4 regions of the Streptomyces sp. NPDC059224 genome follow, and region 1 is predicted to be linked to each of the others. Evidence: riboswitches for the same ligand, from Rfam matches in the RefSeq annotation. Region 1 holds a riboswitch; each other region holds the start of a gene.

Region 1 (4,861 bases):
TCGACGACACCGTGCACCGCGCCCAGGACCTGATCGACGCCCGCTTCGACCACCCACTGCCGCTGTCCAGCCTGGCCACCGCGGTGGGAGTGAGCGAACGTACCCTCACCCGCCTCTTCGCCCGCGCCACCGGCGGCCTCACCCCGCTCCGCTATCAGCAGACCCTCCGCCTCGAACGCGCCGACCACCTCATCGGTCACGGCGCCACCGTCGATGCCGCTGCCCGCGCCGTCGGCTTCGAGGACCCCCGCATGCTGCGCCGCCTGCGGGCCCGCAAGCACTGACCGGCAGCAGCGCACGCCCACGCACGCGCCGACCGCCCTCGACCACTTCGGGGGCGGCCGATGCGCGCATCCGGTGGCACACCGCGGGGTGTGTGCTCCGGCGTGCGGCCGAACGTCCGTCGACATGTCGACCACCGCCGCACCTGCTCCGCCGTCCGGCCCGCAGCAGGTCTCTGGGCGCTGCCGGTCCGTCCGCCGGACCTCATGCCCGGTCCTGCCGGGCCCTGTCGCCGTCGAGATCGGCGGCGACGGCACCCCGCGGCCCGGCGCCGCCGCCCACGCACCCGACCGGTCGCCGACCCCGCGCCGGGTGGCCGAGTGAGCCGGCGAGGAGGAGGCCCAGGGGAAGAAGCGCTGGATCCGGCTCCAGCAGGTCACCCCCGCCACGGCCCTCGGCGTCGCGGCGGTTCGCGCGGCACGGCGCGGTCGACGGCTTCAACGTCACGCCGGACCTCGTCCCCGACGGGCTCGACGACATCGCGGCCTGCCGTGCGGTCACAGCCCTCACATTGCGGGAACGTGAAACATCTCCCGGCGGGATGAACGCGCGCGGCCGCGGCTGTTGAAGAGAACAGGATGCGCAGCCAGAGGGAGCCGACATGACCGTTCAGGACGTCGACCGGGTGAGCTTCGTACAGGAGTGGCAGGAGTGGCACCGGCAGAAGGAGGCGGTGCTGGCCGGCCCGCACGGGTTCCTCGCGATCACCGGTCTGCACTGGCTCAGCGACGAGCCGACCCGGTTCGACGACGCGCCCGGCGCCTGGTCGGCCACGGCCCACGGTGTGGTCGTCGAGCTGGACGAGGGCGAGGAGCTGACCGTCGACGGGCAGGCCATACGAGGCCGCCACGACTTCGGTGTCCTCGCCGAACGCGCCAGTGTGTACGCCGGCTGGGGTGACGCGGTGGTCGAGGTCGCCAAGCGCGGCGGACACGACATCGTGCGCCCACGCCACCCGGACAGCGCGCTGCGGACGGCGTTCACGGGGACACCTGCCTACGAGCCCGACCCGCGCTGGGTGCTCGCCGGCCGCTTCCTGCCCTTCGGCACCCCGCGCCCGGTGACCGTCGGCGCCGCCGTCGAGGGCCTGGAGCACGTGTACGACTCACCCGGCCAGGTCGAGTTCGAACTGGACGGCGCCGTGCACCGGCTCACCGCGTTCAACGGCGGGACGCCCGGCGCCCTGATGGTGCTGTTCACCGACAAGACCTCCGGGGTGACCACGTACGCGGCCAACCGCTCCCTGAAGGTCCCCGCCCCCGACGCCGAGGGGAGGGTGACGATCGACTTCAACCGCGCCGCCAACCTGCCCTGCGCCTACACGGACCTGGCCACCTGCCCGCTGCCACCGGCCGAGAACCGGCTGCCGGTCGCGATCGAGACGGGCGAGAAGATCCCGGTGGAGCGCGGTGGACAGCCCTGACGGGAGGCGCGGCCGCCGTCAGGGGCGCGGCGGTTCCGTCAGCGTCCTGGTGAAGTGGGTGACGGGGCGCTCCAGCCGTTCACCGTCGAGGGTGATGTCGACGGCCTCGTTGTAGAAGGCGAGCAGCCCCTGGACGGCGCCGACCGCGGGGAGCGGGTCCGGATAGCTCCAGACCAGGTGGGGCGGGACGTCGGCGGCACCGCGCCACGACCAGTACGCGGCCGTGCCCTTGTAGGGGCAGCCGGTGTGGTGGTCGGTGGCTTCGAGCAGGTCGAGGCGCACGTCCTCACGCGGGACGTAGTAGCGCGTGGGCAGGCCGGTCTCGAAGAGCAGGACCGGCCGGCGGGTGTCCGCGACGACCGTGCCGTCGATCTCGACCACCAGGTGCCGGCTGCTGGGGATGGCGTCCACCCGCTTGTGCGGGTCACGGGGATGGATGAAGATCTCTTCCTCCTCCTCGTACCAGTGGTCGAGCCCCCGTCCGACGCGGCTGGACCACTCGAAGGCGATGTGACCGGCCAGGTCGGCGGCCGGGAAGGTCCAGGCGGCGTTCTCCACCGGCTCGCCGTCGGCGTCCAGGTCGTAGAAGATCCGCGACCCGGTGTGCGTGCCCGTCGGGGGGTTCCTCGCGGGGCGGAGCAGATCCTGCCGGACCTCCGTGCGCGGGAAGGCGTACAGCGGTACGGGCACCCCCGGCTCCCAGACGAGGACGGGGTGGCGGCTGTCGACGACCGTGACCTCGCCCTTGCGGCCGCGCACCCAGCGCTCGCTCGGCTCCCACAGGAGGCCCTCGGGGGTGGTCCGCACGGCCCGCGCGGTGGGGAATGTGGTCATGACCGGCTCTCCTTCGGCTTGCTCACAGGGTGACGTCGGCGACGTGGCGCCCCTGGCACGCTCCCACAGCGGGACGGGTTCGCAGTCTGAGCCAGCCGGCGCGTCACCGTTCCGCCTGCCGGCGAAGGTCCCGGCGGGCACCTCCAGCGCGCGGCGCCTCTCTTCCCGGCATGTGAGAGGTCCCGTCCTCTCGACCAGGGCGTCCGGTGGTGCCATTGACGTACGACAAAACCGCTCCGTACGATCACAGGCGGCATTGAGTGTCAGCGTCAAGCCCTGGCTCGCTGACCGGCAACCCTCCCACGCGGCGGGGTGCTCCAGGTGAAGGCCCGGCGGGGTCATCGACGACTCCCGCAAGCGCGTGGCTCCGCGACCGGGGCCGGAGACGAGGAGGGACCGGTATGCGACACAGCGATCACCCGGCTGCCTCCCCCGCCGACGCCACGGCGTACTCCCGGCTCTCGCGCCGGCGCCACATCGATCTGAAGCGCTCGACCAGCTGCCTCTGTCGGGTCTGACCGGCCTGCCTGTCGCCGGCTGACCTCCGTCACCGGCCACGGCATTCTCGCGCCGCCCTTCCCTCCGCCACCGGTCCCGGTGGCGTCCGACATGCCCTCCTTCCGCGCCCGTCTGCACAGCGCTCCCCCGGCCGGCGCCGATCCCGCCCGGCCGCACGTCCCTGCACGGCCGTGCCTCGCGCCCCGAAGCCCGGCACCCCGTGCGGGGTGACACGAGTAGGAGAAACCCCTCCGTGACTGCACTCGCGGTTCTCAGACCTTCCCGATGGGCGCCCCTGGCCGCGCTCCTGACCACCAGCGTCCTGCTGACCGCCTGCGGTTCGGGCGACGACGGCTCGGGCGGCGGAAGCGGCCGGGCGAAGTCCGGCGGCACCCTGACCTTCGCGGTGGGATCCGACGCCGGCTGCGTGGATCCGCAGCAGGCCGGCAGCAACGACACCATCTACTCGGTACGCCAGATCGTGGACTCCCTGACCGACCAGGACCCGAAGACCGGCAAGATCGTGCCATGGCTCGCCAAGAGCTGGGACGTCAGCGCCGACGCGACGACGTTCACGTTCCGTCTGCGGTCGGGTGTCACCTTCAGCGACGGCTCGAGGCTGACCGCGCAGGTGGTCAAGGACAACTTCGACGCGGTACCTGCCCTCGGCGCCCTGGGCACCCTCGCCGAGGGCTATCTGAGCGGCGTCAAGAGCACCACCGTGGTCGACCCGCTCACCGTCAAGGTGACCTTCGAGCAGCCCAACGCGCAGTTCCTGCAGGCGACTTCGACCCACTCGCTGGGCATCGAGTCGTCGGCGAGCGTGCGGAGGTCCCCCCAGCGGAAGTGCAGTGACGGCGTGATCGGCTCCGGACCGTTCGTGCTGAAGCAGTACGTGCAGAACCAGTCGGTGACCCTGGCCAGGCGGACCGGGTACGACTGGGGGTCCGCGCTGTGGTCGAAGAAGGGCGAGGCCTACCTGGACAGGCTGGTGTACAAGGTCGTGCCCGAGGCGGGGGTGCGGGCCGGCAGTCTCCAGTCCGGTCAGGTGGACGTGATCAGCAGCGTCGGCAAGGCCGACGAGGCGGCGCTCAAGGGCGGCCGGGTCGTCCTCCGCAGCCGGGCCAACCCCGGTGTGGTGTTCGGCCTGGGACTCGACAACTCGCGGCCCCTGCTCAAGGACACGAAGGTGCGCCGGGCGATCCTGGCCGCCGTCGACCGGAAGCAGATCGCCGACACCGTCTTCCCGACCGGCACCCGGCCGGCGACCAGCGTCCTGGCGCACACCACGCCCGACTACACGGACCTGTCCACCGGCCTCGCCTTCGACACGGCCAGGGCCAAGTCGCTGTTGGACGCGGCTGGCTGGAAGGCCGGCGGCGACGGCGTACGCACCAAGGACGGCAAGAGGCTGAGTCTGACCGTCACCTGGTTCCCGAACGCGGCCACCAACCAGCCGGCGCTGGAGCTGGTCCAGCAGCAGCTCAAGGCCGTCGGGATCGACGTGGTGCTCAAACAGCTCCCGGTCACACAGTTCGCCACCACGCTCCAGTCGGGTGACTTCGACGTGGTGTGGGGCAACGTGACCCGCGCCGACCCCGACATCCTGCGCGGCTCCTTCTCCTCCCGGCTGGGCAACTTCTACCACCTGCCCGCCAGTTCGCTGGACACGGCACTGTCCGCGCAGGCCGCGACCACGGACCCGGCGAAGCGCGGGCAGCTGGTGTCGCAGGCGCAGAAACTGATCGTGCAGAACGCGTACAACGTGCCGGTGGTGGAGCTCCAGACCCAGCTGGGCGTCTCCGACAAGGTGCACGGCCTGGA
Region 2 (4,861 bases), on a different contig from region 1:
ATCCGGCGGGCAGGGCGCCCTCGCCGATGACGAGCCTGCCGCTCTTGCGGACGGCGGCGGGCAGTTCGGCGCTGATGGACTTGACCTCGGAGACCTTGACGGTGGTCTGCTGGGCGGCGCCGTTGGAGACCTGCCCGATGACGACCTCGCCGCTCTTGGCGCTGCCGGTCGTGGTGGCCGCGTCGCTGTCGCCCCCGCAGGCGGCGAGCCCGGTGGCGAGGGTCGCGACGGCGGTCGCCGTGGTGAGGCCGCGGATCAGGCTGCGTCGGGAGAGGAGCGTGGGCATGGCTGTCCTTCGTGTTCGGGCCGGAGGGAGAGTCGAGAGGTGAAGCGAAGGCGGAAAGGGGCTGGTTCAGAGGACCTTGCGCAGGAAGTCCCGGGTCCGTTCGTGCCGCGGACGGTCGAGGACCTCGGCGGGTGGGCCCTGTTCGACGATCTTTCCGCCGTCGATGAAGACGATCCGGTCGGCGACCTCGCGGGCGAAGCCGATCTCGTGGGTGACGATCACGAGGGTGGTGCCGCCGGAGGCCAGATCCTTGATGACGGAGAGGACTTCGCCGACGAGTTCGGGGTCGAGCGCCGAGGTCGGTTCGTCGAAGAGGATGATCCCGGGGCGCAGCGCGAGGGCGCGGGCGATGGCGACGCGCTGCTGCTGGCCGCCCGACAGCTGGCGGGGATAGGCGCCGACGCGCTCGCCGAGGCCGACCCGTTCGAGGAGTTCCTTGGCCAGCTGCTGGGCCTGCGGCCTGGTCAGCTTCCCGGTGGCGACGGGAGCGGCCGCGACGTTGTCGAGGACCGTCAGGTGCGGGAACAGGTTGAAGTTCTGGAAGACGAAGCCGATCCGGCTGCGCTGGGCCAGGATGGCGCGTTCGCTCAGCTCCTTGAGACCGTCGCCGTGGCGCTTGACCCCGATCAGCTCGCCGCCGACGCTGACGTAGCCGGTCTCGGGCTTCTCCAGGTGGTTGACGACGCGCAGCAGCGTGGACTTGCCGGAGCCGGACGGACCGAGGACGACGGTGACCTCGCCGGGGCGGACGGTCAGGTCGATGCCGTCGAGGACGCGGTGGGCGCCGTACGACTTGTGGACGTCGTGGATCTCCAGGGCGGCCGGGGCGGTCTCCGGTGCCGTGTCCGGTGCGGTGGTCATACGGCGGCCTCCCGGCGTATCCGTTCCCGCAGGCCGGCCAGGCCGGTGCGGAGTCTGTGCAGGGGGGTCGGCGGCAGGGTGCGGGTGGCGCCGCGGGCGAAGTACCGCTCGACGTAGTACTGGACGACGGAGACGGCGCTGGTCAGGATCAGGTACCAGACGGTGGCGACGAGCAGCAGCGGCACGATGTCGCCGGGGTAGGTGCTGCCCATGGACTGCACCGAGCCGAAGAGGTCGAGCAGCGAGACGTAGAACACCAGGGACGTGCTCTTGATCAGGCCGATGAGCTGGTTGACGTAGTTCGGCACGATGGAGCGCAGGGCCTGCGGGAAGACGATCCGGGTGAACTGGTAGCCCTTGGGCAGGCCGAGGGCGGCGGCCGCCTCGTGCTGGCCCTGGTCTACGGAGAGGATGCCGCCGCGCACCACCTCGGCCGCGTAGGCGGCCTCGTTGAGGCTGAGGCCGATCACGGCGATGGCCATGTCGGTGGCGAGCTCGGACTCGTCGAAGGAGACGAAGGAAGGGCCGAAGGGAACGCCCAGGCTCAGCGTCTGGTAGAGGGCGGAGAAGTTGTAGAGGAAGATCAGCAGGACGATCAGCGGCACCGAGCGGAACAGCCAGGTGTAGGTCCAGCTCACCGCCCGCAGCACGGGGCTGCCGGAGAGCCGGGCCAGCGCCAGCACGACCCCGCCGAGCAGGCCCAGTACGGCGCTGAGCGCGGCGACTTCGAGGGTGACGACGAGCCCGTCGAGGACGGTGGGGCGCAGGAACCAGTAACGGAAGCGGTCCCACTGGTAGAAGGGGTTGGTGGCCAGTCCGTGGGCGAACTGCGCGACGAGTACCAGGGCGACGGCGGTGGCGAGCCATCGTCCGGGTCGGCGCAGTGGCCGAACCCGCTGATCCCGCGGAGGTTTTGACGGTGTGTCGGTGGATGGTGGCGCCTCGGCCACGGACAGGGCGCCTGGGGGTTCACTCATGACGGGCTCCGGCGGAGTCGGACACCCCGGATCACACGGCCGGGGCCGCGGCACCGCGCCGCGTCAGGACACGGCACGGGTACGCGGGGGCGCGCGGGACACGGGATGGGGCGGACGGCTTCGCACCGGGGCGGCCGGTGCTTCGTCGAGGACGCGGGGACGCGAGGCTGCGCGAGACCTGCTGCGGGTGAGGCGGAAAGGCCTGGTCAGATCCGACAGCGGGCGCGGCCCGGTGCGGTACACGCGCTACACAGGGCGCTGTTGACACGGAGCAGATCGACGGCGCGGTCGGCGACCAGCGGGCTCGGATACGGCTGTACGCAGCCCTGGGCGCGGCCTTCGGCCGACCTGGAAGCTGCGTACATGTCCCGTCACCTGTCGCTGTCGTGGCGGCCCCTGGGGGCCTCGCGCTTACCGAACGTCGTCATCCGGTCCGGTCGTCACCTGGGGCACCCCACCGCGATGCGAGGGTTGCCGGTCAGCAAGCCAGGGCTCGATGCTGACGCTCTTGACCGTTCTGTCCCGCAAGTAAGGCAGTTGCCCGAACGAATGTCAACGCCTGTCCGACTGGCGAAACAGCTCGGGCCCCTCTCACCTGCGCGGAGCGCCGGGAGCCTCCGCCGCGTGGCCGGCCCAGTCCAGGATCTGGACAGCCGCGCCGGCGGCTTCCAGGCCTTGGCAACGGCCGTGGTGGCGGCGGGCGATGCCGTCGAGGTCGAGGTGGGCGCCGAAGGCCGGGCGGGCGGCCAGCCGGCGGGCGTAGGCCCACAGGACCGGATGACCGGCGATGGCGTGCACGGCGGCGGCGTCCAGGTGGTTGCGGTGCACGGTGTCGAGTTGGACCAGGGTCACCCACAACTCGACGTCCGCGGCCGTGAGTCGTCCGCCGACGAGGAACTCGGAACCGGCCAGCCGGCGTTCCAGCCCGTCCAGGGCGGCGAGCAGCACCTCCAGCGCCTGCGGGTCTCCGCCCTCCCGGCCGGCATGCTGTGCCGCCTGCTCGATGTCGTCGGCGCACAGCCGCTCGGCCTCCTCGATCTCGGCCTCCGCACCGCAGGGGTACAGGCGGACGACGCCGTCGCCGAAGTGGCGGTCCAGGTCACGCAGGATGTCCCGGCTGTGGGTGGAGACGATCCGGCCGGACCAGTCGTCGCTGAGGACCGGCGCGAGGGCCGGTCCCGAGTAGCGGTGGGCGCTCGCCTCGTACAGCGGGCGCAGTGCCGTGTGACTGCCGTCGGGACAGTCCGGGACGGCGGGCAGGAAGGTGACCGGACAACAGTCGTCGAGGGCGAGGAGGCTGTGACCGACGGCGATGCGGAGGCCGTCGGGACAGGCGGTGGCGAGATGGAGCCGGTAGCGGCGCGGCACGGCGTAGTGCCCGCTGCGCGCGTCCCGGCCGATGCGACCGCGGAAGGCGGGGCCGGTGCGGACGTACGGGAGGGCGGCGAGCGGAGTGATGGACATGCGTCTCCCCGGGGGGTGCGGGCGCGCGGACGTCCGCGCGACGGAAGCGGTCGTCGGAGGGGGGTGCCCGGCGGGTACGGCCGGCGGCGGCGCTCGGCCGCAGGGCTGCTGCGGGCCGGCGGCGGGTGCTCAGCCGGTGCGGCTGATGGCGCTGCACACGCGCTGCAGGTCGATGTGCAGACGGGAGGTGAGCAGACGAGGGGTGAGCGACGGGACGGGGCAGGGCGTACGGCTCTCTCGGCGCTCTGCGCCGGTGAGCGTGCGCGGCCGGCCCATCTTTCCCTACCTCTTCACTAGGATTCCCACCTGGAGTGTCGATCGGCCTCCGCGTGCCGTCAAGGGGGCGTCCACGCCTGGGACACCGGCCCCGGCTTGCCCCGGGGCGACCGGGGCTGTCCGCTGGAGACGCAGGCCGAGTGACAGGAGCCGGATGCGATGAGCCAGCCCCCGGGTCCCGGGCCCGTGCCCGGCGCGGTGCCCGAGACCTTCGCGTTCGTCTGCGGGCGGTGCGGCGAGGTCTGGGAGGCGACCTTCCAGGCGGTGTTCTTCACCGACCCGATCGCCGATCCGGACCTGCAGACCACCCAGGAGTACGTCGACGAGGCCGGGCGGGCCGTGCGGTCGCCGCTCACCGACGCGGTGTGCCCGCGCTGCGGCAGCCGGCGGGTGCGGATCACCGTGCCCGGATCATGACGCTCACCCGGATGACACGCGCGGGTGGTCGGCGGCCGTGCCGGATGGTGGCGTGGAGGCACGTACCGCCGTCGCCCGTGGAGTGACGCAGCACCGCTGCCCCGTGGAGTGACGTACCGCGTTCCCGAGGAGGCAGTCGCGATGATCCGTCCGTTCCGACCCGTGCGTGTTCTCGCCGCGGCCCTGGCGGCGGGGATCCTGCTCGCCACGGCGGCCTGTGCGGACGAGAGCGGCGGCCCCGGTGCCGTGGCGGTCTCGCCGGCCGGCGAGCGCTCCCCCGCGTACCCGTCGGCCACCCCCGCCCTCACCGGGGCCGGCGCGCAGGCCGCGCTGATCACGTCGGCCGACATCGAGGACAACTGGCAGCCGGCCACCGACGCGGCGACCTGGCGCAACTCGATGCTGGTCGGCAAGGTCGACGTGGCCGGCTTCCTCACCGCCAAGTCCGACGCCGCCGACTGCCAGCGCCTCCTCGACGGGCTCTACTCCGACAGTCTCCTGGGCCGCGCCTCCGGAGCCTCCGGACTGCGCGGGTTCACCTCCGAGGACTCCCGGATGCTGTACCAGGTCGGCGACTACG
Region 3 (4,861 bases), on a different contig from region 1:
GGCTGCCCGATCTCGCTGTACGAGCAGCAGACCCACCACGTGCTCTGCCCGTGCCACCAGTCCACCTTCGACCTCTCCGACGGTGCCCGAGTGATCTTCGGCCCGGCCGGTCACGCCCTGCCGCAGCTGCGCATCGGTGTGAGCGAGGAGGGCTACCTCCAGGCGCTCGGCGACTTCGAGGAGCCCGTCGGTCCTGCTTTCTGGGAGCGCGGATGAGCACTACGACGAACGACGAGACCCGCTCACGCGGGAAGGCACCGGCCGGCGAGCGCGTCGCCGACTGGGCCGACGGACGGCTCGGGATCTACTCCCTGGCCAAGTCCAACATGCGCAAGATCTTCCCCGACCACTGGTCGTTCATGCTGGGCGAAGTGTGCATGTACAGCTTCATCATCATCATCCTGACGGGTGTCTATCTGACACTGTTCTTCCACCCGTCGATGAACGAGGTGACGTACCACGGCAGCTATGTCCCGCTCCAGGGACAGCTGATGTCCGAGGCGTTCAACTCGACCCTGCACATCTCCTTCGACGTGCGCGGTGGTCTGCTCATCCGGCAGATCCACCACTGGGCCGCGCTGATCTTCCTCGCCGGCATGTTCGTGCACATGATGCGTGTGTTCTTCACCGGCGCGTTCCGCAAGCCGCGTGAGATCAACTGGCTGTTCGGCTTCCTGCTGTTCGTCCTCGGCATGTTCACCGGCTTCACCGGCTACTCGCTCCCGGACGACCTGCTCTCCGGCACCGGTGTCCGCTTCACCGAGGGCGCCATCCTGTCGATGCCGATCGTCGGCACGTACATCTCGTACTTCCTCTTCGGCGGCGAGTTCCCCGGCCACGACTTCGTGGCGCGGTTCTACTCGATCCACATCCTGCTGCTGCCGGGCATCATGCTCGGCCTGATGGTGGGCCACCTGATCCTGGTCTTCTACCACAAGCACACGCAGTTCGCGGGTCCCGGAAAGTCCGAGAAGAACGTCGTCGGCATGCCGCTGCTGCCGGTCTACATGGCCAAGGCCGGAGGCTTCTTCTTCCTGGTCTTCGGTGTCATCGCGGCCATCGCGGCGACCACCCAGATCAACCCGGTCTGGGCGATCGGCCCCTACCGTCCGGACCAGGTGTCCACCGGCGCCCAGCCCGACTGGTACATGGGCTTCGCCGAGGGCCTGATCCGCTACATGCCCGGCTGGGAGATCAACTTCTGGGGTCACACCCTGGTCCTGGGCGTGTTCATCCCGCTGGTCCTGTTCGGCCTGGTGCTGGGCGTGATCGCGCTCTACCCGTTCATCGAGTCCTGGGTCACCGGGGACAAGAGCGAGCACCACATCCTGGACCGCCCGCGCAACGCCCCGACCCGTACCGGGTTCGGTGTCGCCTGGGTGACCGTGTACATGATCGGTCTGGTCGGTGGTGGCAACGACCTCATCGCCACCCACTTCCACCTGTCGATCAACGACGTGACCTGGTTCGTCCGGATCTTCTTCTTCGCCGGACCCGTGATCGCGTTCCTCGTCACCAAGCGGATCTGTCTCGGCCTGCAGCGCCGGGACCGCGAGAAGGTGCTGCACGGTCGCGAGACCGGCATCATCAAGCGGCTGCCGCACGGTGAGTTCATCGAGGTGCACGAGCCGCTCAGCCAGGAGCAGCTGCACACCCTCACGGCCCACCACCAGTACGAGCCGGCCCAGGTCGGCGCGGGGGTCGACGAGAACGGTGTCGAGCGCAAGATCAAGGGGTCCGAGAAGCTCCGCGCCAAGCTGAGCAACGCCTACTACGGCGAGGACAACCAGATCCCGAAGCCCACCGTCGACGAGTACAAGGAGATCACGAGCGGCCACGGCCACCACTGATCGACCGCGTCGCCACACGACGGCCGAAGGGCCCCCGTCCGGGGTACGGACGGGGGCCCTTCGCCGTGCCCGGAGCTGGATAGGGTAGCCCTGAGGACCGGACCTCTGTTGCCCGTACGACGATCAGGAGCGGCTTTATGAGCGCTGTGACCCCCGCTGGAGGCGACACCGCGGCGGGCCGTTCCTGGCCCGGGGTGCTGAACGCGCTGCTGTACGGCCAGGACCAGAGCGCGGACGCGACGGCCTGGGCGATGGACCAGATCATGCGCGGCCAGGCGACCGACGCCCAGATCGCCGGCTTCGTCGTCGCCCTGCGGGCGAAGGGCGAGACGGTCGACGAGATCAACGGCCTGGTCCGCACGATGTACGCGCACGCCAATGTCATCGAGGTGCCGGGCCGCACGGTCGACATCGTCGGCACCGGCGGCGACGGCGCCAAGACGGTGAACATCTCGACGATGTCGGCGCTGGTGGTGGCCGGCACCGGGGCGAAGGTCGTCAAGCACGGCAACCGGGCCGCGTCCTCCGCGTCCGGCGCCTCGGACGTGCTGGAGAAGCTCGGCGTCAACCTCGACCTGACCCCGCGACGCGTCGCCGAGGTCGCCGAGGAGGCCGGCATCACCTTCTGCTTCGCCGTCAAGTTCCACCCGGCGCTGCGCCACGCAGGCGCCGCCCGCGGCCAGCTGGGCATCCGCACGGTGTTCAACATCCTCGGCCCGCTGACCAACCCCGCGCAGGTGCGGTCCCAGGCGGTCGGTGTCGCGGACCCGCGCATGGCACCGGTCGTCGCGGGCGTCTTCGCCGAGCGCGGCAACTCCTCCCTGGTCTTCCGCGGCGACGACGGCCTCGACGAACTGACCACCACCGCCACGTCCCACGTCTGGATCGTCCGCGACGGGAAGGTCACCGAGGAGACCTTCGACCCGAGGGACGTCGGCATCGAGCTGGTCCCGGTGGAGGCGTTGCGCGGCGGCGACCCGTCGTACAACGCGGAGGTCGCGCGCAGGCTCCTCGACGGCGAGCGGGGCCCGGTGCGGGACGCGGTCCTGCTCAACTCGGCGGCGGCACTGGTCGCCCTGGACCCGGGCACCGGGACACTCGCCGAGCAGATCCGCGCCGGCATGGACGAGGCGGCGGAGTCGATCGACTCGGGCGCGGCCAAACGGGTGCTGGAGCGCTGGGCGGCGGCGACCAACCGGTAGGCGCCCGGCGGAAGGAGAAGGTGGCGCCGGCGCTCCGGCCCGTCCGTCATCCGGACACAGGTTGCGCGCCGACGATCACCTCATCTACGTTTCCCCACAGGTCATGAGTGACAGTCATGAGGCCCCGGCCGACTGTCCGGCAACCCTCCGTCCGTGGCGGGGTGCCCCGGGTGAAGACCAGGCCGTAGGCAGCGAGGTCTGCGGCAAGCGCGGATCCCTCACGCTCTGTTCATGAGCACGATCCAGGGATCCTGGTCATCGAGGGAGTCTCCCGTGAGCAAGCGAATGCGCTAGGGCGTCGAGCCCCCCTTCCGCGCACCCTTCTTCACTTTCTTCTTTCCTCTCACGGGAGTTCGCCATGTCCGTCTCCACCGCTGTCTCCGCCCAGTCGGTCTGTGCCCCTCTGCCCGTTCTGGGGCGGGATGTCACCGTCCCGCTCGTCACCGGTGGCGAGGTCGGCTACGCCGCCCTCGACTACGCGGCCAGCGCTCCCGCGCTCCAGCGGGTCTGGGACGACGTGGCGGCGTACGCGCCCTACTACGGCAGCGTCCACCGCGGCGCCGGCTACCTCTCCCAGCTCTCCACGGACCTCTTCGAGAACGCCCGCCGGACCGTCGCCGAGTTCCTCGGCTGCCGCCCCGACGACCAGCTGGTCTTCACCCGCTCGACCACGGACTCCCTGAACCTTCTGGCCCGCGCCCTCCCCGCCGGCTGCCAGGTCTTCGTCTTCGAGACCGAGCACCACGCGAGCCTGCTGCCCTGGCAGGACGCCCGGGTCAGCTACCTCGACGCCCCGCGCACCCCGCGCCAGGCCGTCGAGACCCTGGAGAAGGCTCTCGCCTCCCGTCCGGAGGCCGCCGACGGGGGCCGCGGCCCGGCCCTGGTCTGCGTCACCGGCGCCTCCAACGTCACCGGCGAGCTGTGGCCGGTGCGCGAGCTGGCCGCCGTCGCACACGCGCAGGGCGCCCGGATCGTCCTGGACGCCGCCCAGCTGGCCCCGCACCACCCGGTGAGCGTCCGGGAGCTGGACGTCGACTGGATCGCCTTCTCCGGCCACAAGCTGTACGCCCCCTTCGGCTCCGGCGTCCTGGCCGGCCGTGCCGACTGGCTGCGGGCGGCCGAGCCGTACCTCGCGGGCGGCGGCGCCAGCCGCAAGGTCACCCGGCGCGAGGACGGGGGAGTGGCCGTGGAGTGGCACGACAGCGCCGCGCGCCACGAGGCGGGCTCCCCGAACGTCATCGGGGCCTACTCGATCGCCGCGGCCTGCAAGGCGCTGACCGAGGCGGGCTTCGAGAATCTGGTCGCCCGCGAACGGCACCTGATCGCCAAGGTCCGCGCGGGCCTCGCCGAGGTCCCCGAGGTCCGTGTGCTCTCCCTGTTCGGCGACGACGCCCCGCGGGTGGGCGTGCTCTCCTTCGTCGTCGAGGGCTGGAACAGCTCCCACTTCGCCGCGGCCCTCTCCGCCGAGTACGGCATCGGCGTCCGCGACGGCCTCTTCTGCGCCCACCCGCTGGTCAGGACCCTGCTGGGCTCCGACCCGCAGACCCAGGGCGAGTGCGGGGCGCCGGAGGCGGCACCGGGCGAGAAGTCCCTGAACGCCATCCGGGTGAGCTTCGGGGCGGGAACGCCGGACGAGCACGTGGAGCGCTTCGTGGCGGCGGTCCGGGAACTGGTGACCGACGGTGCGAAGTGGTCGTACCGCACGGAGGGTGGCCGCTGCGTCCCGGCGGTCTGATCCCGGCCGGCGCAAGGGGCGGCCGGCCCAGGGGTGCGGAGAACCGCCCGCCCAGCCGCGGCGCACCCGCAGGA
Region 4 (4,861 bases), on a different contig from region 1:
CACCCCGATCCGGGTCTCCCCGGCGGCCGGGATTCCGGGGCCGAGGACCGCGTGACAGCAGGCCACGAACGCGTCCGCCCACCGCCGGGTCAGGAACGCCGCGTGATCGGCGCCCAGGATCCCGCTGAGCAGCTCCGCCGCGATGTCGTCGGGGAGCAGCCGGAAGTAGTCCGGCGGCGCCCACGGGGTGTGGGAGAAATGGCCGATACGCAGATCAGGCCGCAGCCGGCGCAGCATCCGCGGGGCCAGCGCCAGGTGGTAGTCCTGGATGACCACCACCGCACCCTGGCCGGCCTCCTGCGCGAGCGCCTCCGCGAACGCCTGGTTGTAGGCCTGGTAGGACGCCCACTGCCGCCGGAACTCCGCGTCGAAGACCGGCTCCAGCGGGGTCTGGTACAGCATGTGGTGGACGAACCAGAGCACCGAGTTCGCGATGCCGTTGTAGGCGTCCGAGAACACGTCCGGCGCGATGTCGAGCATCCGGACCTGCTGCCCGCCGGTGTCCCCGGCCGGCAGCCGGCCGCCCTCGGCCCGCCGTACCGCCTCCCGGTCACCGTCGCTCAGTGCCGCGCACACCCACACCGCGTTCGCGTCCGGCCCGATCGCCGACAGACCCGAGACCAGCCCGCCGCCGCCCCGCTTGGCGTGCAGCGCGCCGTCCGCGTCGTCGGGGCGCACCTCGTACGAAACCGGGCCGCGGTTGGACGCGACCAGCACCTCAGCACCGCTGGTGAAAGCCATACGCCACAACCTAGCCCGGCTCGGAAACGCTCAAACGTACGGCTGCGCCCGACGCGCCACCGTATACGGCCGTACGGTCAAGTCAGGCCACGGTCAGGCCACCCGGCGCTCCGCGTACTCGGTGATCTCCGCCATCGGCGGCCGTTCCTCGGTGTCCACCGAGTAGGTGCGCGGTTCGAAGCCGTCCTCGCCCCGTTCGAACTGGGTCAGGGCGGGCCGGATCAGGTGGCCGCGGGCCAGCCGCAGCTGGGCGGTGCGGTAGATCGCGGCGGACATCCGGCCGAGCGCCTGGCCGTCCTGGTGACGGTGTTTGCGCACCCCCACGTCGACCTGGGCGAGGGCGTCCAGGCCGACCAGGTGCAGGGCGTCGACCAGCATGCCGAGCTCCACGCCGTAGCCGACCGGGAAGGGGAGCTGCTCGAGGAGCGAGCGGCGGGCCGCGTACTCGCCGCCGAGCGGCTGGACGAATCCGGCCAGCTGCGGCCAGTGCATGTTCAGCAGCGGACGGGCCATCAGCTCGGTGACCCGGCCGCCCTGCCCGGCCGAACCGGCGAGCGGGCGGTCGTACATCGCCTTGACCAGGTCCACGTCCGGGTCGGTCAGCAGCGGGCCGACGATCCCGGTGACGAAGTCGGAGGAGAACTCGCGCAGGTCGGCGTCGACGAAGCAGACGATGTCCCCGGTGGTGACCAGGAGGGAGCGCCAGAGCACCTCGCCCTTGCCGGGGACGGCGGGGATGCGCGGCAGGATCGTGTCGCGGTGCTCGACCCGGGCGCCGGCCGCCGCGGCCACCGCCGCCGTCCGGTCGGAGGAACCGGAGTCGACGACCACGATCTCGTCGACGAGCGGCGTCTGCCGCATCAGGTCGTGGCGGATGATCGCGACGATGTCGCCGACGGTCTCCTCCTCGTTGAGCGCCGGCAGCACGACGGAGACGGACTGCCCGCTGCGCTGCTTGGCGGCGAGTATCCGGTGCAGCGGACGGTCGTTCACGGACCAGGAGCGGGTGGCCAGCCAGCGCTCGACTTCTTCCAGCACAGTCAGCGGCTCCTCACTGTCACGATCACACTGCGAGGTGTGATCCATCTCGCGGTTCGGACGGCTCTCTCAACTGTCCTGGCCTTCGGTTACAGTCTTGAACAACGCCGGTGACCATCGCATGTCCTGGGGTCACCCGACGTTGACAACTGCATACCGCTCATCCAGAGGGGCAGAGGGATACGGCCCGATGAAGCCCCGGCAACCCTCCAGTCGGTTACTCGTGGATCGCCGCTCACTGTCGATCACCCGCGGGGCTCCCGGCTAGGGAAGGTGCCAAATCCGTCTCACGGCGAGATGCGTCGTGAGGAAGATGAGGAGAAAGGGCCTCGCCTCACATGGCTGCGCAGACTGTTGCACCCACCACCGACTCCACCGCCGCTTCTGGTTCCGCGCCCGTCGACCTCGGTCCCGCCGCTGCGCTGAGCTGCCGCGAATGCGGCCACCGCGTGCCGCTCGGCCCGGTGTTCGCCTGCGAGGAGTGTTTCGGCCCGCTCGAGATCGCCTACGACTTCTCGGCCTACGACACCGAGGAACTGCGGAAGCGGATCGAAGCGGGTCCCGCCAACATCTGGCGCTACGCGCCGCTGCTGCCCGTCCCCGCCGACGTGGCCACCAAGCCGAACATCAATCCGGGCTGGACCAAGCTCGTCCAGGCCGACAACCTGGCGAAGGAACTGGGCGTCACCGGCGGCCTGTACGTCAAGGACGACTCCGGCAACCCGACGCACTCCTTCAAGGACCGGGTCGTCGCCCAGGCCGTCGAGGCCGCGCGCGCCTTCGGCTACACCACGCTCTCCTGCTCCTCCACCGGCAACCTGGCCGGCGCGGTCGGTGCCGCCGCCGCCCGGGCCGGCTTCCGCTCCTGCGTGTTCATCCCGCACGACCTGGAGCAGGGCAAGATCGTCATGGCCGCGGTCTACGGCGGCGAACTCGTCGGCATCGAGGGCAACTACGACGACGTGAACCGTTTCTGCTCCGAACTGATCGGCGACTCGGCCGGCGAGGGCTGGGGCTTCGTCAACGTCAACCTGCGGCCGTACTACGCGGAGGGGTCCAAGACCCTGGCGTACGAGATCTGCGAGCAGCTCGGCTGGCGGATCCCGGACCAGCTGGTCATTCCGATCGCCTCCGGCTCGCAGCTCACGAAGATCGACAAGGGTCTGCAGGAGCTGATCGGGCTCGGGCTCGTGGAGGACAGGCCGTACAAGATCTTCGGCGCGCAGGCCGAGGGGTGCTCGCCGGTGTCGGTGGCCTACAAGGCGGGCCACGACGTGGTCCGGCCGCAGAAGCCGAACACGATCGCCAAGTCCCTCGCCATCGGCAACCCCGCCGACGGTCCGTACGTCCTCGACATCGCGCGCCGCACCGGCGGCGCGGTGGAGGACGTCACCGACGAAGAGATCGTCGACGCGATCAAGCTGCTCGCGCGGACCGAGGGAATCTTCGCGGAGACCGCCGGCGGTGTGACGGTCGGAGTCACCAGGAAGCTCATCGAGAACGGGCTGATCGATCCGGCGAAGTCGGTCGTTGTACTCAACACGGGTGATGGGCTGAAGACGCTGGACGCCGTGGCGGGGACCGGGCTCACGGCGACCATCCGGCCGACACTCGATTCGTTCCGTGAGGCCGGGCTCGCCTGAGTCAGCCGTAAAAAAACCGGGCGTCGCCCCAACCGGAGGTTTCAACGTGAGCGTCACCGTTCGCATCCCCACCATCCTGCGCACCTACACCGGTGGGCAGGCCGAAGTCAGTGCCGAAGGGGTCACCCTCGGCGAAGTCATCTCCGACCTGGAGAAGAACCACACCGGGATCGCGGCCCGCGTTCTCGACGACGAGGGCAAGCTGCGCCGGTTCGTGAATGTGTACGTCAACGACGACGACGTGCGGTTCGAGCAGGGCCTGGAGACGGCCACCCCGGACGGCGCCGGCGTCTCCATCATCCCGGCCGTGGCCGGCGGCTGACCTGCCGTCCTGCTGACAGGCTGATCGGATGACCGAACATTACCTTCGGTAATGCCGATCACCGAGTGTTCATCGGATTGCCCCCTCCGTGAGAGAAGCGGAGGGGGCAATTCTGTGTGGTTGAGCGCGGTACAGTTGGGGAACGCGGTCCCGATCTCCAGGTCGGAAGCCCCGTATTCGATACCGCCGACCCGCCAAGAAGTAGCCAAAGTGCGCGGGTTGTACGCGGCTTTTGCGGCTTTTATAGGGCCCGACTTGCCCTGAATTCGGCCGAATTCTTGCTACATTCCGGACCCTTCCCGTCCAGAATTCTCGTCCGATTGACCTGTTGCAGACGGCAGTTGGACAGATACATTCAGCCGCGGTCGACGCGTTCCGGCGCACGCCCCCAACCGTTGGGGGGTGAGGTCTGACCCGGATCCGCGAAGTGTGGATCTGTGCAAGGGCCAGTAATAGGGGAGTTAGGCATGGCTCAGGGCACCGTCAAGTGGTTCAACGCGGAGAAGGGGTACGGCTTCATCGCGGTCGACGGTGGTGCGGATGTTTTCGTCCACTACAGCGCGATTCAGATGGACGGCTACCGCACCCTGGAGGAAGGTCAGCGGGTCGATTTCGAGATCTCGCAGGGCCAGAAGGGGCCGCAGGCGGACATGGTCCGGCTCGCGACCAGCTGAAGCACGCGCCGACTGACAGCGTCGTTCTTCTCTCTTTGTCAGAGGGCTCGTATCCCATGGGGAGTCATGGGTTACGAGCCCTTTGGCATGCCCGGGACGAGTTGGCCCTGGCGCGCCCGCCGTGCGGCCCGGCGCGGCCCGGCCCGGTGCCGTGGCGCGGGCCCCGGTCTCCGGGAGGCGCTTGCGTCCGCCCGTCACCCGGCCGCCACCCCTCGACGAGCACTCGCTTCGCGAGCGCGCCTTGCACTCTCGATGGGCGAGTGCTAATCATTGGCGTTAGCACTCTGAAGGTGAGAGTGACAAAAATGGACCGGGTCGGTGAGGCCCGCAGGCCGGGTGGGGCAAGGAACCCACGGGTCGGCGAGCCGTCCGTCGCGGGCGCGGGCGCGGTCCGAAGACTCACCCCCAGTCCTGGAGGGACCACTTCACATGGCCAAGATCAT

Evidence for each region. A riboswitch is a leader RNA that binds a small molecule or an ion and turns the genes downstream of it on or off. The one in region 1 is predicted to bind S-adenosylmethionine.
Region 2: linked by a shared signal. The riboswitch ahead of ACFXI4_RS33460 (amino acid ABC transporter permease) and the one ahead of ACFXI4_RS25075 (putative leader peptide) in region 1 are both predicted to bind S-adenosylmethionine.
Region 3: linked by a shared signal. The riboswitch ahead of ACFXI4_RS11920 (aminotransferase class V-fold PLP-dependent enzyme) and the one ahead of ACFXI4_RS25075 (putative leader peptide) in region 1 are both predicted to bind S-adenosylmethionine.
Region 4: linked by a shared signal. The riboswitch ahead of thrC (threonine synthase) and the one ahead of ACFXI4_RS25075 (putative leader peptide) in region 1 are both predicted to bind S-adenosylmethionine.

Annotation. Positions count from the first base shown of each region.
Region 1 is NZ_JBHZAN010000022.1:165,535-170,395, reverse strand. It holds gene ACFXI4_RS25095 (GlxA family transcriptional regulator) at 1-284, shown strand, start outside; gene ACFXI4_RS25090 (hypothetical protein) at 409-606, shown strand; gene ACFXI4_RS25085 (DUF1684 domain-containing protein) at 884-1,705, shown strand; gene ACFXI4_RS25080 (DUF427 domain-containing protein) at 1,724-2,539, opposite strand; SAM riboswitch class IV at 2,792-2,905, shown strand; gene ACFXI4_RS25075 (putative leader peptide) at 2,941-3,057, shown strand; gene ACFXI4_RS25070 (ABC transporter substrate-binding protein) at 3,291-4,861, shown strand, end outside.
Region 2 is NZ_JBHZAN010000035.1:31,866-36,726, forward strand. It holds gene ACFXI4_RS33450 (transporter substrate-binding domain-containing protein) at 1-286, opposite strand, end outside; gene ACFXI4_RS33455 (amino acid ABC transporter ATP-binding protein) at 353-1,147, opposite strand; gene ACFXI4_RS33460 (amino acid ABC transporter permease) at 1,144-2,124, opposite strand; SAM riboswitch class IV at 2,527-2,638, opposite strand; gene ACFXI4_RS33465 (glutathione S-transferase C-terminal domain-containing protein) at 2,716-3,588, opposite strand; gene ACFXI4_RS33470 (hypothetical protein) at 4,024-4,281, shown strand; gene ACFXI4_RS33475 (hypothetical protein) at 4,423-4,861, shown strand, end outside.
Region 3 is NZ_JBHZAN010000009.1:140,639-145,499, reverse strand. It holds gene ACFXI4_RS11935 (Rieske 2Fe-2S domain-containing protein) at 1-216, shown strand, start outside; gene ACFXI4_RS11930 (cytochrome bc complex cytochrome b subunit) at 213-1,850, shown strand; gene trpD (anthranilate phosphoribosyltransferase) at 1,988-3,052, shown strand; SAM riboswitch class IV at 3,152-3,268, shown strand; gene ACFXI4_RS11920 (aminotransferase class V-fold PLP-dependent enzyme) at 3,411-4,787, shown strand.
Region 4 is NZ_JBHZAN010000001.1:330,881-335,741, reverse strand. It holds gene ACFXI4_RS01525 (trehalose-6-phosphate synthase) at 1-741, opposite strand, end outside; gene ACFXI4_RS01520 (glucosyl-3-phosphoglycerate synthase) at 835-1,779, opposite strand; SAM riboswitch class I at 1,937-2,099, shown strand; gene thrC (threonine synthase) at 2,118-3,422, shown strand; gene ACFXI4_RS01510 (MoaD/ThiS family protein) at 3,469-3,744, shown strand; gene ACFXI4_RS01505 (cold-shock protein) at 4,212-4,418, shown strand; gene groL (chaperonin GroEL) at 4,848-4,861, shown strand, end outside.